DNA from 2 places in the Streptomyces sp. NPDC017991 genome. Region 2 is predicted to be linked to the other one. Evidence: riboswitches for the same ligand, from Rfam matches in the RefSeq annotation. Region 2 holds a riboswitch; the other holds the start of a gene.
The links. Region 2 has a riboswitch for ZMP and ZTP ahead of ACH4DZ_RS09890 (glycine hydroxymethyltransferase). Riboswitches for the same ligand answer to the same signal wherever they lie in the genome.
Positions count from the first base shown of each region.

Region 1: it holds a riboswitch for ZMP and ZTP, as region 2 does, so the genes downstream of both, ACH4DZ_RS03955 (bifunctional 5,10-methylenetetrahydrofolate dehydrogenase/5,10-methenyltetrahydrofolate cyclohydrolase) here and ACH4DZ_RS09890 (glycine hydroxymethyltransferase) in region 2, are expected to answer to the same signal.

Region 1 is NZ_JBIRGP010000001.1:903,569-911,260, forward strand. It holds gene ACH4DZ_RS03925 (polyprenyl synthetase family protein) at 1-218, shown strand, start outside; gene ACH4DZ_RS03930 (hypothetical protein) at 330-1,583, shown strand; gene ACH4DZ_RS03935 (hypothetical protein) at 1,633-1,857, opposite strand; gene ACH4DZ_RS03940 (hypothetical protein) at 1,991-2,290, opposite strand; gene ACH4DZ_RS03945 (hypothetical protein) at 2,409-2,624, shown strand; gene ACH4DZ_RS03950 (hypothetical protein) at 2,880-3,707, shown strand; ZMP/ZTP riboswitch at 3,810-3,896, shown strand; gene ACH4DZ_RS03955 (bifunctional 5,10-methylenetetrahydrofolate dehydrogenase/5,10-methenyltetrahydrofolate cyclohydrolase) at 3,917-4,771, shown strand; gene ACH4DZ_RS03960 (CU044_5270 family protein) at 4,793-5,818, opposite strand; gene ACH4DZ_RS03965 (RNA polymerase sigma factor) at 5,811-6,374, opposite strand; gene ctaD (cytochrome c oxidase subunit I) at 6,480-7,692, shown strand, end outside.
Region 2 is NZ_JBIRGP010000003.1:317,447-325,138, forward strand. It holds gene ACH4DZ_RS09880 (hypothetical protein) at 1-318, shown strand, start outside; gene ACH4DZ_RS09885 (glutathionylspermidine synthase family protein) at 361-1,548, shown strand; ZMP/ZTP riboswitch at 1,650-1,736, shown strand; gene ACH4DZ_RS09890 (glycine hydroxymethyltransferase) at 1,768-3,222, shown strand; gene trpS (tryptophan--tRNA ligase) at 3,457-4,470, shown strand; gene ACH4DZ_RS09900 (2'-5' RNA ligase family protein) at 4,669-5,247, shown strand; gene ACH4DZ_RS09905 (hypothetical protein) at 5,322-6,536, shown strand; gene ACH4DZ_RS09910 (decaprenylphospho-beta-D-erythro-pentofuranosid-2-ulose 2-reductase) at 6,656-7,411, opposite strand; gene ACH4DZ_RS09915 (FAD-binding protein) at 7,476-7,692, opposite strand, start outside.

The sequences.
Region 1 (7,692 bases), on a different contig from region 2:
TCCTGGACTCCGCCGACCCCCTCGACGCGGCGGACGCCCGGCGCGCCGCGGCCCTGATCGAGGACATCGGCGGGCGCGGGGCCGCGACGGCGGAGGCCCGCCGGCACATCGCCACCGTCGGCGCCTGCCTCGACAGCGTTCCCTCGGCGGCCCGCACCACCCGCACCACCGACGACCTGCGGGCACTCCTCGACCACCTCGTACACCGCGAGATGTGACCGACAGCCGCGCCTCTCCGGGCCCTTGACGCCCCAGAAAGCCCTTGCCACACTCACCGCACCCCCACGTAGAAAACGCTTGCTATCCACCCCCACACAGGAGAAGACGAGATGGGACGCAGAGCCGCACCTCACCTCACTCGCTCGACCCCACACCTCACCAGCTCGACCCCACGGCCCCGTCTCAGGGGCACAGGTGTCATCGCCACCTGTGCAACGACCCTGGTCACGGCGGCTGCCCTGCTCACCGCCCCGGCCAGTGCCGCCCCCGCGAGTGCCGCCCCGCCGGGCGCGGCGCCGCGGCAGGCGGCGGCAGCGTGCGGGGAGGGTTCGTACCAGGCCGAGGCCACGCTCAGCGGCAGTACGTGGACCGCCCGGCGCGGCAGCGGTGTCGTCTACACCGGAACCGACATGCGGGCCGCGATGCAGGCGGCCGTCAGCAGCCTCACGGCGGGTCGCACGTCGAAGGAACGGGTCGTCGTACGCGGCTCGGGCACCATCAGCGCCGGCTCCAGGGTCTCGCTGCCGAGCTACACCGTGCTCGACGTGTGCGGCACCATCAACGTCACCGGTTCGGGCACCGGCGACCAGGCACCGGTCTACGCACGCGGCGTACAGGACATCGAGGTCCAGCACCTGAACGTCACCGGAGCCCCGCTCTACGGCATCTTCATGCGCAACGTCACCAACGTGGTCCTCGGCCAGATCGACATGCGCCTGTCGGCCGGTCTCGGCGTCCGCATCGACAACCGCGGCGACACCAGCCAGTGGACCCGCAACGTCCGTATCGACAACGTCTACGTGTCCGGGGCGAGCAGCCACGCCGTGGAGACGTACGGGGTCGACGGCATCACCATCGGCACGGTCACCGCGCGCAACGTGGGCGAGTCGGGCCTGCTGCTGAACCAGACGGTCAACGCCACCGTCACCAAGGTGGACGCTGACGGCGCCGGGGCCGGCACCGGCTACGCGGCCTTCCGGATGGCCAACCGCAACGGCCGGATCGGCAGCAGCTACGCGACCAACGTGCGGGTCGGCGAGGTCGTCGCGCGCGGTGGCGGCCGGGGTGTCTTCTGTGTCTCGGAGAGCGGCGGCGCGACCATCGACCGGGTCACGATCTCCAACACCGGCAACAACGCGATCCTGATCGAGAACTGCTACAACGTGAACCTCGCCGCGCAGAGCGGGAGCGTCACGGGCGGCGGGGAGATCCGGCTGGCCGCGCGCTCGGAGTTCCCCAACAACTCGGACATCACCGTCCAGAACCTGACGGTGACGAACTCCGTGATCAGGGAGAGTCCCTGCGGCACCAACACGACGTTCCGCAACAACACGCTGGTCAACAGCACACAGAGCATCTGCTGACGGACCACGGGCCCCCTGCGCGGATGCGTGCAGGGGGCCCGTGCTCATGTCAGTGTCCTGGCTCCGGCCCCCAGTACGAGGAGCCTCCGCCGCGCCACTCGATGAGCGGTGACACCGCGACCTCGTTCTCGTCGAACTCCAGTCCGGCGCGGCGCAGGAACTCGACGACGTCCGGGAGGTTCATGGCGGTGCCGATCGGCTCGCCGTGGACCGTCACGCGCCGGCCGCCGTCGCCGCGCGGCGGATGCACGAGTACTGCGGGGTGTTCCGACATGCCCTCAGCCTCACCCGGACCGCTCGCGCGCGCATCCGGGCAGCGCCGATGACCACCGGATCATCACCGGGCCTTGCTGCGACGCACACGGCGAGGGACCGGCCCGGTACCGGACGTCTCCGTACTCGACGACTCAGTACTCGATGGCGGGGAGCAGGCCGGTGACGGGGGCGGCGAGGTCGGTCACCTGGTGCAGCTGCTCCAGCTGGTAGAGGCCGTTCAGCTGGTTGAGGGACTGGATCCCGTCGGAGATCTTCGGAATCTTGTTCCGGTGCTCGACGGGGAGGTCGCTCACGGCGATCTGGTCGAGTTCCGCGATCGGGTCCAGTTTTCCCGTCTCGGGGACCGTGGCGGCGCTCGCGGAAGGTACGGCAAGCCCCGTGACGCTGATGGCGAGACCAACGGCGGCGACAATACGTCGTGTTGAGATCATGCTTTCAGCAACGGTGACAAGCTGCCCGCGGACACGGCCCCGCCCGGCCCCTCACCCGACAGGCGCATCGATACGCCTGCGCTTGCCGAGGTTCCCGTGCGGGAGGAGTCTCGAAGTCATGGACACCGCGGCAGGCCCCGGCTTCGACACCGAAACACTGCGCCGGGGCATCGAAGGCCAGGACGCGACGGCACTGCTGTCGCTGTACGCGGACGACCCGGAACCTTGTCTGTACCCCGACGGCGTCAGGGTGCTTGCCAACTCGATGATGTCGCTGCGCGACGGCAGGATCGTCGATCAGACCGTGCTCCAGGCCCGGGACGCCGAGGGATGACGCCGAGGGTCCGGATCACCTCGCGTCTGACCTGGACCTTCTCGGCCCGGCTGAGCCCGGGGCGGCCGTCGCGGCCTCGGCCGGCTCGCGGGGCGGGCCGACGCGTGTCCGCTGCTCTTCTTCGGTCGGCACTGCGGGCGGCGCGTTCTCGTCGGTGATCCTTCCGCCGGTACCCGAGGCGGCAGTGGCCCGATGTCCTGAAGTCGCGCAATAGTTGCCTTGTGGATGGTTTTTCTGCTTACTACCTTCCTCGCCATGACAAAGACGAGCACGCCTCATGCCGCCCTCCCGGTGGACGAGGTCACCGCCGCGGCGCGTGAACTGGCCCGGGCCGGACGGTGGCAGCGCGCGTTATGCCTCCTCGACGCCACCGTCACCAGCGAGCCGCGCGACCGGGCGGCTCTCGCTCTCGCCGGGGCGCAGATCGCCCTGGAGCGCGACTGGTTCGGCGGTACGGACACCGCGGACGCCCGGATCGCCGCCGCGGACACGGCGATCGGCGGACTCACCGAGCCGGTCGGGCTCTGGGACCTGGACTTCGTACGGCTGCGGTACGCGTACTTTCGTCTGCTGCTCGGGGACGGCACCTTCCGGTTCGGTCCGGCGGGCAAGGACCCCGCCGAGCTGGCGGAACTGCGGCGGCGCGCGGACGAGTTGTGCGAACGGGCTGCCGACGACGTACGCCGGGGCTGGGCGCGGATGTATCTCGGACTGATCGTCGACAACCTGTTCGCCGAGCGGGACGAGGCGCCGGCGCACTACGAACTCGCCCTGGACGCCGGGGAGTCGGCCGACGACCTCCTGGCCCGTGAGGCGCTGCGCCATCTCGGCGACCACGACCACGACAACCTCGACCACGACCGGGCGCGGGAGCGCTGGACCCGGGCGACCTCTCTCGGCGCCCGTGCCGGGAACGTCCCCGGCACCCTCTCCCAGCAGATGCTCCTGGCCGTCCTGGCCCGCGACACGGGCGACGAACCGGCCGCCACAGCCCTCGCCACGGAGGTCGCACGCTGGGCGGGAGCGATCGGAGCCGTACGCGTGGAGGCCCAGGCGACCGCGTTCCTGGCGAACGAAAGCTGAAGGCCGTGCCCCGCAAGCGGGCGCGGGGAACCGCGCGACAGGCCCCCACCGGCCCGCAGCCGAAACGACGGCCGGGCGAGGCCCGGGGCCTGGCGTAAAATAGCCGCAGGTCGTGACTGGCGCTGAGGTGGACCACCACCGGGGAGCGGCCCGACGCAATCGTCTGAGCCGCGCGCCTGGGCATCCTCCACGACGCTCAGGAGCAGCACATGTCCCAGGCCACACTCATGGACGGCACCGGTCTCGCCCGGCGGATCGTCGAGGAGACGGCGCAGCGGGCGGCCGACCTCACCGGACGCACGGGGGTGACGCCCTGTCTCGCGACCGTGCTGGTGGGCGAGGACCCGGCGTCCGTCACCTACGTACGCATGAAGCAGAACCGTTCCCGCAAGGCCGGTATCGCGTCACGGCACGTGTCCCTGCCCGCCGCGACCACGACCGCCGAACTGATCGGCACCCTCACCGAGCTGTCCGCCGACCCCACCGTGCACGGCATCCTGCTCCAGCACCCGATGGGGCACCACATCGACGAGCGGGCGGCTTTCGAGGCGATCGCTCCGGAGAAGGACGTCGACGGGGTGACCCTGGCGTCGTTCTCCGCGATGAGTTTCGGGCTGCCCGGCTTCTCCTCGTGCACGCCGGGCGGGATCATGCGCCTCCTCGACGAGTACGACGTCGATCCGGCCGGCAGGCGTGCCGTGGTGGTGGGCCGCAGCGCGATCCTCGGCAAGCCGGTGGGCATGCTGCTGCTCGGCCGCGACGCCACGGTGACGTACTGCCACTCGCGCACCCCGGCCGCCGATCTGTCGTCGCTCGTGCGGGAGGCGGACATCGTGGTGGCCGCGGTGGGGCGGCCCCGGCTGATCCGCGGGGAGGACATCAAGCGGGGCGCGGTCGTCGTGGACGCCGGTTACAACCCCGGAAACGTCGGGGACGTCGACTTCGACAGCGCCCGTGAGCGGGCGTCGCTGATCACCCCCGTACCCGGCGGGGTCGGTCCGATGACGATCGCCACGCTGCTGGCCCAGACCGTCGAGGCGGCCGTCCAGCAGACCGGTGCCTGATGCGGACCCGCTGCGGACCGATCAGCGGATCCACGCGCTGTAGTCCATGACGTCGCCCGCCTCGACGCCGTACTCGGGTTCGTCGACGGCCGCGGTGTCCTCCAGGCCCAGTACGGCACCGGTGGCCGGGTCCATGATCAGCATCCGGCGGTAACCGGCGCCGTCGTACACGTACGCCTGGCCGAGGCGGCCGAGGCGGTCGGTCACCTGGCCGACCGACCTCAGCCCCTTCGCGTCCGCGAGGAGCCGGGCGAGCGCGGCGTTCTCGCGGGCGCCGAGGGTCCAGGTGTCGAGCAGCACCGCCGTGGCGTCCAGCAGTGCGCGCGTGGTCAGCGGGGTGTCGATGTGCTGCGCTTCCCGCAGGTAGGCGCGCAGCCGCGTGGCGTCGTGCGGGGGCGGTGACTGGGGCGGGGCGTCGCTCCAGCTCGGCGGGAAGGTCTGCTCGCTGATGACGTGCCCGTCGTCGACGAGGCGCGGGCCGTCGTCCGCGTCGCTGAGGACCCGCCGGCCGGGGTGGCGCGGGTCGGTCGCGACGACCAGCTCCGTGTGGCTGTCGTCGGCGTTCCAGCGCACGACGCGTTCCACGGGCAGGGTGATCGGCGGCTCGTCCTCCGACATGCCCACGCTCCAGGACTGCACATGCGTGCCCTTGCGCAGCCCTGCCGAACCGTCCGCCGCGTCCCGCCGGGCCCGCTCGACCAGCCTGTCGAGGGGTACGGGGGTGGAGTCGGCCCGGACCACCAGCGGGCGGGGCGCGGCCACGGCCGGGGTGGTGCTCGGGCCCGCGAGGAGGAGCGCGGTGGCGGTTGTGGCGACCACCACGGTCGCAGTGAGCGCCCAGACGAGGCGGGTACGGCTCGGCCTGGGTCGGCGCTCGCCGTACACATCCGCGTCCACACCTGCGTCCGTGCCTGTGCCTGCGCCCGCGTCTGCCATGAGGTGGTGCAGCCGGCTCTCGGCCTCGTGGCCCAGCGGGCCTTCACCGAAACGGGGGTCGTCGCGGGGCACCGGGTCGGCCCGGCGCAGCAGTTCGAGCTCGTCAGCCATGGAACTGCTCCTTCGGAGGGTCGGTGTCGACGGCCCCGGCGCTCGGGGTCACCACGACGCGCATGCGGGCGATCTCGGTTCTGAGGCGGCGGCGGGCCCGGTGCAGTCGCATCGCCGCCGCTCGGCTGCCGCAGCCGAGGGCCACGGCGATCTCGTCGACCCCCAGTTCCTCCCAGGCGGTGAGCCGCAGTACCTCCTGGTCGGCCGGGGAGAGGCGGGCCAGCGCGTCGTGCACCCACTCGGCGGGCCGCTCGGAGTCCGGGCTGTCGACGATCTGTCTGCCGTGCACGGTCTCGTCGTTGCCGAGCCTGTCCATCAGCCGGCGCCGGCGCCCATAGCCGCGTACCGCGTTGGAGAGGCAGTTGCGTGCCACTCCGTACAGCCAGGGAAGAGGGGATGCGGGCAGGTCGGAGCGGCGCCGCCAGGCGACGGTGAAGACCTCCGCCACCACTTCCTCGACTTCGCTCGTCCGGCCGTCCAGTCGCCGAGCGACATAGCGGCTGACCGCCCAGTAGTGCTCGCGATAGGCAGCGGCGAAGATCTCGTCGTTGCTCATGTCCCGTACGTGTCCGGCAGGTCCTCGATCGTCACACCTGTTTCGGTGATCTTCGCCGCCCCGCCCAGGTGTGACGTCGGAAGGGCCGGCGGACACAGACGGGGCATGGAGAGCAACACTGTCACCCCGGCGCTCGCGCCCCCACGCCCGGGCCGCCGTCCCGGACTCGCCGGCGTCCGCCGGCTGACCACCACGGACCACAAGACGATCGGCACGATGTACCTGGTCACGTCGTTCGCGTTCTTCTGCATCGGCGGCGTCATGGCGCTGCTGATGCGCGCCGAGCTGGCCCGTCCCGGCACGCAGTTCATGTCGAACGAGCAGTTCAACCAGGCGTTCACGATGCACGGCACGATCATGCTGCTGATGTTCGCGACGCCGCTGTTCGCGGGCTTCACGAACTGGATCATGCCGTTGCAGATCGGTGCGCCGGACGTGGCGTTCCCGCGGCTGAACATGTTCGCCTACTGGCTGTACCTGTTCGGCTCGCTCATCGCGGTCGGCGGCTTCCTCACCCCGCAGGGCGCGGCCGACTTCGGCTGGTTCGCCTACAGCCCGCTGTCGGACGCGGTCCGCTCGCCGGGCATCGGCGCCGACATGTGGATCATGGGTCTGGCCTTCTCGGGCTTCGGCACCATCCTGGGCGCGGTCAACTTCATCACCACCATCATCTGCATGCGCGCGCCCGGCATGACGATGTTCCGTATGCCGATCTTCGTGTGGAACGTGCTGCTCACCGCGGTCCTGGTGCTGCTCGCCTTCCCCGTGCTCGCCGCCGCGCTGTTCGCGCTGGAGGCGGATCGGAAATTCGGCGCACACATCTTCGATGCCTCGAACGGTGGGGCGTTGCTGTGGCAGCATTTGTTCTGGTTCTTCGGGCATCCAGAGGTGTACATCATCGCGTTGCCGTTCTTCGGCATCATCAGTGAGGTCATCCCGGTCTTCTCCCGCAAGCCGATGTTCGGCTACATGGGCCTGATCGGCGCGACCATCGCCATCGCGGGCCTGTCCGTGACGGTGTGGGCGCACCACATGTACGTCACCGGCGGTGTGCTGCTGCCGTTCTTCTCCTTCATGACGTTCCTCATCGCCGTCCCGACAGGCGTGAAGTTCTTCAACTGGATCGGCACCATGTGGCGGGGCTCGCTGTCTTTCGAGACGCCGATGCTGTGGGCCACCGGATTTCTGATCACTTTCATGTTCGGTGGTCTGACCGGTGTCATCCTGGCCTCGCCGCCGATGGACTTCCACGTCTCGGACTCGTACTTCGTGGTGGCGCACTTCCACTACGTGGTGTTCGGAACGGTCGTGTTCGCGA
Region 2 (7,692 bases):
ACGGTCGTACTCGGTGGCATGGGCATTCTCGCAACGGCCCTCACCTCGTGCGGTTCCGATCCCGACCGCCGCTGTGTGGATCGCGACAGCTACGACTACGCGGGCGGCTACAAGGTCGTCGCCGACAAGAACTGCGCCTCCGGCTCCACCTCGGCGGGCAGGAAACGCGGGACGAGCGGGAGCGGCACGGTCGACGCCGCCTGGTACTACGACGCCGACGTCGCCGCAGGCCGCGCCGAGGACGGCACCTTCAGCCGCAGCGAGGCCGTCGACCGGGACGGCTTCGGCTGCTCGGACTCGGGCAGCGGCGGCGGCTGACCAGGACGCGGAACGCACCGACGGATCTACGGACACGCGACGGTGGAACGCCGAACCATGGAACCCCGCCCCGGCTGGCAGCGAACAGTCGAGGACCAGGGCCTCATCTACCCCCTCACCCGCCACCCGGACGACTCCCTGCGCCCGTACTGGGACGAGTCCGCCCACTACGTCTTCTCCCTGCCCGAGATCGAGGCCCTGGAGCAGGTCGTCGAGGAACTCCACACGATGTGCCTGGCCGCGGCCGAGTACCTCGTCACCGAGAACCGCCTCGCCGACCTCGGGATCACCGACCCGCGCGTGGCGGAGCCGGTCGCCGAGGCCTGGCGCCGCCGCGCCGAACTCCCCTCCCTGTACGGGCGTTTCGATCTCCGCTACGACGGCACGGGCCCGGCGAAGCTCCTGGAGTACAACGCCGACACCCCGACCTCGCTCGTCGAGGCCGCGAGCCCCCAGTGGTTCTGGATGGAGGAACGCTTCCCCGGCGCCGACCAGTGGAACTCCCTCCACGAACGGCTCGTCGAAGCCTGGCGGAAGCAGGCCCCCCTCCTTCCGCCCGGCAGCCCTCTCTACTTCGCGCACTCCGCCGCCGACGAACTCGGCGAGGACCTCATGACGGTCGGATATCTGAAGGAGACCGCGGAACAGGCCGGCCTCGACACCGCCTGGATCGCGATGGAGGAGATCGGCTGGGACCGTCTCTCCGGACGCTTCGTCGACAAGCAGCTCCGCTTCATCCGCAGCTGCTTCAAGCTCTATCCCTGGGAATGGCTCACCACCGACCGCTTCGCCCCGCATGTCCTGGCCACCCTCGACAACGGCGGTGGCACGGGCACGACGATGTGGATCGAACCCGCCTGGAAGATGCTGCTCAGCAACAAGGCCCTCCTCGCGATCCTCTGGGAGCTGTACCCGGACCACCCGAACCTCCTCCCCGCCTACCTCGACGGCCCTCGCGAACTGGCCACCACCGCCGGATACGTGGCCAAGCCCCTCCTCGGCCGCGAGGGCGCCGGCGTCACCGTCCACGAACCGGGCCCCGGACCCGTGGTCCTCCGCGAGGAGGCCTGCTGCTATCAGGAGCTGGCGCCTCTGCCGTCCTTCGACGGCAACCGGGTCGTCCTCGGCGCCTGGGTCGTCGGACACGAATCGGCCGGCCTCGGCATCCGTGAGTCGGCCGGCCTGGTGACGGACGAATACGCACGCTTCCTGCCGCACGTGATCCTGTGACCCACGGCGGACTCACGGCGGGGCCCGGTTCCGACCGCGCCCCGTCGTCGCTCGCATGGTGGACGGCACAACCTCTCCCGCGGGCGCTCCCGGTACGCTGATCCACGGGCCGTGACTGGCGCGCTGGGATGGGATCGACCATCGGGGAGCGGCCCGGGAACCGTGTGCCGTGCGCCTGGGCCGAACCGTGAACGCCGAACGCCACGTCCGGAGGCCGTCATGTCAGAATCCCGCGCACCCCTCTCCACCGAATCCACCGCCTTCCGCAGTGCCCTCGAAGTGATCCGTGCCGTCGAACCCCGGATCGCCGACGCCATCGGGCAGGAGGTCGCCGACCAGCGCGAGATGCTCAAGCTGATCGCCTCCGAGAACTACGCCTCCCCGGCCACCCTCCTCGCGATGGGCAACTGGTTCAGCGACAAGTACGCGGAAGGCACCGTCGGCCGCCGCTTCTACGCCGGCTGCCGCAACGTGGACACCGTGGAGGCCCTCGCCGCCGAGCACGCCCGCGAGCTCTTCGGCGCCGAGCACGCCTACGCCCAGCCGCACTCCGGCATCGACGCCAACCTCGTCGCCTTCTGGGCCGTCCTCGCCCAGCGCGTCGAGGCCCCGGCCCTGGAGAAGGCCGGCGTCCGCAACGTCAACGACCTCTCCGAGGCCGACTGGGCCGAACTGCGCCAGGCCTTCGGCAACCAGCGCATGCTCGGCATGTCCCTGGACGCCGGCGGCCACCTCACCCACGGCTTCCGCCCGAACATCTCCGGCAAGATGTTCGACCAGCGTTCCTACGGCACCGACCCCACCACCGGCCTCATCGACTACGAGGCCCTGCGCGCCACCGCCCGCGAGTTCAAGCCGATGATCATCGTCGCCGGCTACTCCGCCTACCCCCGTCTCGTGAACTTCCGGATCATGCGCGAGATCGCCGACGAGGTCGGTGCCACGCTCATGGTGGACATGGCCCACTTCGCGGGCCTCGTCGCCGGCAAGGTCCTCACCGGGGACTTCGACCCGGTGCCGCACGCCCAGATCGTCACCACGACCACGCACAAGTCGCTGCGCGGCCCGCGCGGCGGCATGGTCCTGTGCGACTCGTCGCTCGCCGACCAGGTCGACCGCGGCTGCCCGATGGTCCTCGGCGGCCCCCTTCCGCACGTCATGGCCGCCAAGGCGGTCGCCCTCGCCGAGGCACGCCGCCCCGAGTTCCGTGACTACGCCCGGGCCGTGGTCGACAACGCCCGCGCCCTCGCCGAGGGCCTGATGCGGCGCGGTGCCACGCTGGTCACCGGCGGCACGGACAACCACCTCAACCTCATCGACGTCGCCTCCTCCTACGGCCTCACCGGCCGCCAGGCCGAGTCGGCCCTGCTCGACTCGGGCATCGTCACCAACCGCAACGCGATCCCCGCCGACCCGAACGGCGCCTGGTACACCTCGGGCATCCGGATCGGCACGCCCGCGCTGACCACCCGGGGCCTCGGGGCCACCGAGATGGACGAGATCGCGGGCCTCATCGACCGCGTCCTCACCACCACGGAGCCGGGCACCACCAAGAAGGGCACCCCTTCCAAGGCCCAGCACATCCTCGACCCGAAGATCGCGGACGAGATCTCCCACCGCGCGACCGACCTCCTGACCGGCTTCCCGCTGTACCCGGAGATCGACCTCGGCTGATGTCCCGGGCGCGGCGCCGGCCACGAGCCCCCGGCCCCACCGCGCCCGGCCCCGCCGCCCCGACCGCCCGCAGTGTTCCGTCCTGCGGGCCGGTAGGGGCTTGTCGCGCAGTTCCCCGCGCCTCTGAGGGGCGACCCCCACCGGGCCCGCGGCCGGACACGTACCGGCGATCGGGGCAGCACCTGTCCCCGACCGGTTCCGGAGCGGGCCCCGGCACCTGAGAGAATGGTGAGCATGGCTTCTGACCGTCCCCGTGTGCTCTCCGGAATCCAGCCCACCGCAGGCTCGTTCCACCTCGGCAACTACCTCGGCGCCGTCCGCCAGTGGGTGGCCCTGCAGGAGTCCCACGACGCCTTCTACATGGTCGTGGACCTGCATGCGATCACCCTTCCGCAGGACCCCGCGGACCTGCGCGCGAACACCCGGCTCGCCGCCGCCCAACTGCTGGCCGCCGGGCTCGACCCCGACCGCTGCACACTCTTCGTCCAGAGCCATGTCCCCGAGCACGCCCAGCTCGCCTGGATCATGAACTGCCTCACCGGCTTCGGCGAGGCCTCCCGCATGACCCAGTTCAAGGACAAGTCCGCCAGACAGGGTGCCGACCGTGCCTCCGTCGGCCTCTTCACGTACCCGATCCTGCAGGTCGCGGACATCCTGCTGTACCAGGCCAACGAGGTCCCCGTGGGTGAGGACCAGCGCCAGCACATCGAGCTGACGCGCGACCTCGCCGAGCGCTTCAACAGCCGCCTGGGGCAGACGTTCACGGTTCCGAAGCCGTACATCCTCAAGGAGACGGCGAAGATCTTCGATCTTCAGGACCCGGCGGTCAAGATGAGCAAGTCGGCGTCGACGCCGAAGGGCCTCATCAACCTCCTCGACGAGCCGAAGGCCACCGCGAAGAAGGTCAGGAGCGCGGTCACCGACACGGACACGGTGATCAGGTTCGACCCCGTGGAGAAGCCGGGCATCAGCAATCTGCTGGGCATCTACTCCACCCTCACCGGCACCGGTGTCGCGGAACTGGAGCAGAAGTACGTCGGCAAGGGCTACGGTGCGCTGAAGACGGACCTGGCGGAGGTCATGGTCGACTTCGTGACGCCCTTCCGGGAGCGCACCCAGCAGTATCTGGACGACCCGGAGACGCTCGACTCGATCCTGGCCAAGGGAGCCGAGAAGGCTCGCGCGGTCGCGGCGGAGACGCTCTCCCAGGCGTACGACAAGGTGGGTTTCCTGCCCGCCAAGCACTGATCGCCGAGCACCGGCCGCCGGTACGGGAACCCGTAGGGGAGTCCGTAGGCGGTCCGGACGAGACCAGGACAACACCGGCACGACATCCGGAACGGGCCCGCACCGCCGTACAGTCGATAGCCGAACCGGCGGCAACCCATGCCTGACCGGAACGCCGACACGGCGGAACAGAACATCGGCACAACGACAGGAGACGACGTGGGGACCGTAACGATCGGTGTGTCGATCGCGGTCCCGGAGCCACACGGCAGCCTGCTCCAGGAGCGGCGCGAGGGCTTCGGCGACCCCGCGGCTTGCGGTATTCCCACCCACGTCACACTGCTGCCGCCGACCGAGGTCGACCGGTCGGCGCTGCCCGCGATCGAGACGCATCTAGTCGAGGTCGCGGCGGCGGGCCGCCCCTTCTCGATGCGGCTGCAGGGCACGGGAACGTTCCGTCCGCTGTCCCCGGTCGTGTTCGTGCAGGTGGTAGAGGGCGCCGAGGCCTGCACCTGGCTGCAGAAGCAGGTCCGGGACGCCTCCGGGCCCGTGGCGCGCGAGCTGCAGTTCCCGTACCACCCCCATGTGACGGTGGCGCACGGCATCGACGACGAGGCGATGGACCGTGCCTTCGAGGAACTGGCGGAGTACGAGGCGCACTGGCCGTGCACCGGCTTCGCGCTCTACGAGCAGGGGCCCGACGGGGTGTGGCGCAGGCTGCGCGACTACGTCTTCGGGGGCGCGGTCGTCCCGCCGCAGGCGTCCCACGTGGAACGGGGCCCGCTCCCGGCGTGCTGACCGGATCGGATTCGGTTCGGATTCGGATTCGTTCGGAAGTGCGGGGATCGCGAGGTCCGGGGTCAGGGGGGAACATGCGCAAGGTGGTGGCGGGGCTCGCTCTTCTCGGCCTCGCGCTGGCCGGATGCGGTACGGACGACGGCAGCGATCGCGCTGGTAGCGACGAGCGCGGTGACGGCAAGGCGAACTCGGCCGGGATGAGCTGGGCGTACGACGAGATCCTCGACGAGGGCAGCCTGTCGGACGTGCTGGCGAACGGCGCCGACGACGTCTGGGCCGTCGGCGCGGTCCTGAGCAGCACCGATCCGTCGTCCGGCGAGTCGTCCGGCGAGTCCTCCAGCGACGGGTTCCTGCTCCACCGCGACGGCACCCGATGGCAGCGGCAGCCGATGCCCGCGGTGCTCGGCGACAGCGTTCACCAGGCCCGCCTCGACGGCCTGGGCTCCGGAGAGTTCCTGCTGACGGCCTCCGCGCAGGACACGACCACGTCGCGCACGGCGCACTGGGACGGCACGGAGTGGACCGTTCTTCCGGAGCTTCCCGGCGGCGGCCGGGTCACCGAGGTGAAGGCGTTCGCGGCCGACGACATCTGGGTGCTGGCCACCGCGTCCCGGTTCCAGCACTGGGACGGCGCGCGGTGGAGCGCCGTGACGCTGCCCGAGGGCGTCACCGCCACCTCGCTCGACGGCGTCGCTTCCGACGACCTGTGGGCGGCCGGCTACCGCGATACCGGTGACGGCACCGACGGCTACGAGATGCAGCAGCCCGCCGCCGTGCACTGGGACGGCGAGGCGTGGCGGCGGACCGACATGCCCGAGTACCGCTACCCCGACCCGGTGCCCGCCGAGCCCGGCGCCTCGGTCGCCCGGGTCCTCGCCTTCGCCGCCGACGACGTCCGCGCGTACGGCACGCACAGCTTCAACCATGGCGAAGGGGAGGACGAGCCCGAGGAAGAGGCCGTTCGGCTGCGCTGGGACGGGTCCCGCTGGAGCAGGGCGGCCGACGCGCGGGGGGACTGCGCCGGACGCGTTCCCGTGGCTCGCGACGGCGCCCGCGGGCTTTTCCTCGACGGCAACCGGTACGCCGACGGTGACGGGGCCTGTACGAAGATCGGGCGGCCCCGGCTGCCCGACGAGGGCGGGGTCAGGGCCGACTCGCGGCAGTCGCTGTGGCTGTCCGCCGTGGAGCCGGTGCCCGGCACCGACCAGGTTCTCGGCGTGGGCCATGTCCAGGTCAACCAGAGCGGTGACCCGATGGACAAGACCGTCATCGTGTCGCTCACGAGGTAGCGCGCGGCTCCGGGGCCGGGTTCGCGGAGTCTGGGGTTCGGTTCGGGGCCGGGCTGCGGGCCGGTGGGGGCTTGTCGCGCAGTTCCCCGTGCCCCTGAAGGGGCACCCCGGGGGCACGGTTACAGCGGCAGGCGGCGGAACAGGCCCCGCGGTACGTGCCGCAGCGCCGACATGACCACCCGTAGCGCCCCCGGCACCCACACCGTCTCGGAGCGGCGGCGCAGGCCCGTCTCGATGGCTGTGGCGACCGCTTCGGGAGTGGTCGCCAGCGGGGCCTCCTCCAGGCCCTGTGTCATCTTGGAGCGGACGAAGCCGGGGCGTACGACCATCACGTGGACGCCCGTGCCGTACAGCGCGTCCCCCAGGCCCTGCGTGAACGCGTCGAGGCCCGCCTTGCTGGAGCCGTAGATGAAGTTGGCGCGGCGGGCCCGCTCGCCCGCCACCGAGGAGAGCACCACCAGGGAGCCGTGGCCCTGCGTCTGGAGCGCTCGCGCGCACACCAGCCCCGACGACACGGCGCCCGTGTAGTTGGTCTGCGCGACCCGCACCGCGGCACCGGGCTCGTTCTCGTCGTGCGACTGGTCGCCGAGGACGCCGAACGCGAGCAGCACCATGTCGATGTCGCCCTCGGCGAAGACCTTGCCGAGGACCGCCTCGTGGGCGTCGGGATCGAGCGCGTCGAAGTCGACGGTACGGACGTCCGCGCCGAGTTCCCGCAGCCCCGAGGCGGCCGACTCCAGGCCGGGTGAGGGACGGCCCGCGAGCCACACCGTGCGGGTGCGGCGGGTGATCAGCCGTCGTGCGGTGGCGAGCCCGATCTCGGACGTGCCGCCGAGGACGAGCAGGGACTGGGGGATGCCGAAGGCGTCCTTCATGGAAGCGAACTCCTAGGGGGAGGAGGGAGCGTTGACGGACCGGCTCACGTGGCGCCCGCGGGCGTCAGAGCCCGAGGCGCCGGGACAGGTCGGAGGTGAAGACGGACCGCGGGTCCAGCTCCTCGCGCAGCTCCCGGAACTCGCCGAGCCGCGGATACATCGACGCGAGCAGCTCGGGCCGCAGCCGGGAGTCCTTGGCGAGGTAGACCCGCCCGTCGGCCGCGGCGACCTCCTCGTCCAGTTCGTCGAGGAAGCCGCCGAGCCCCGGCAGGTTCGCGGGG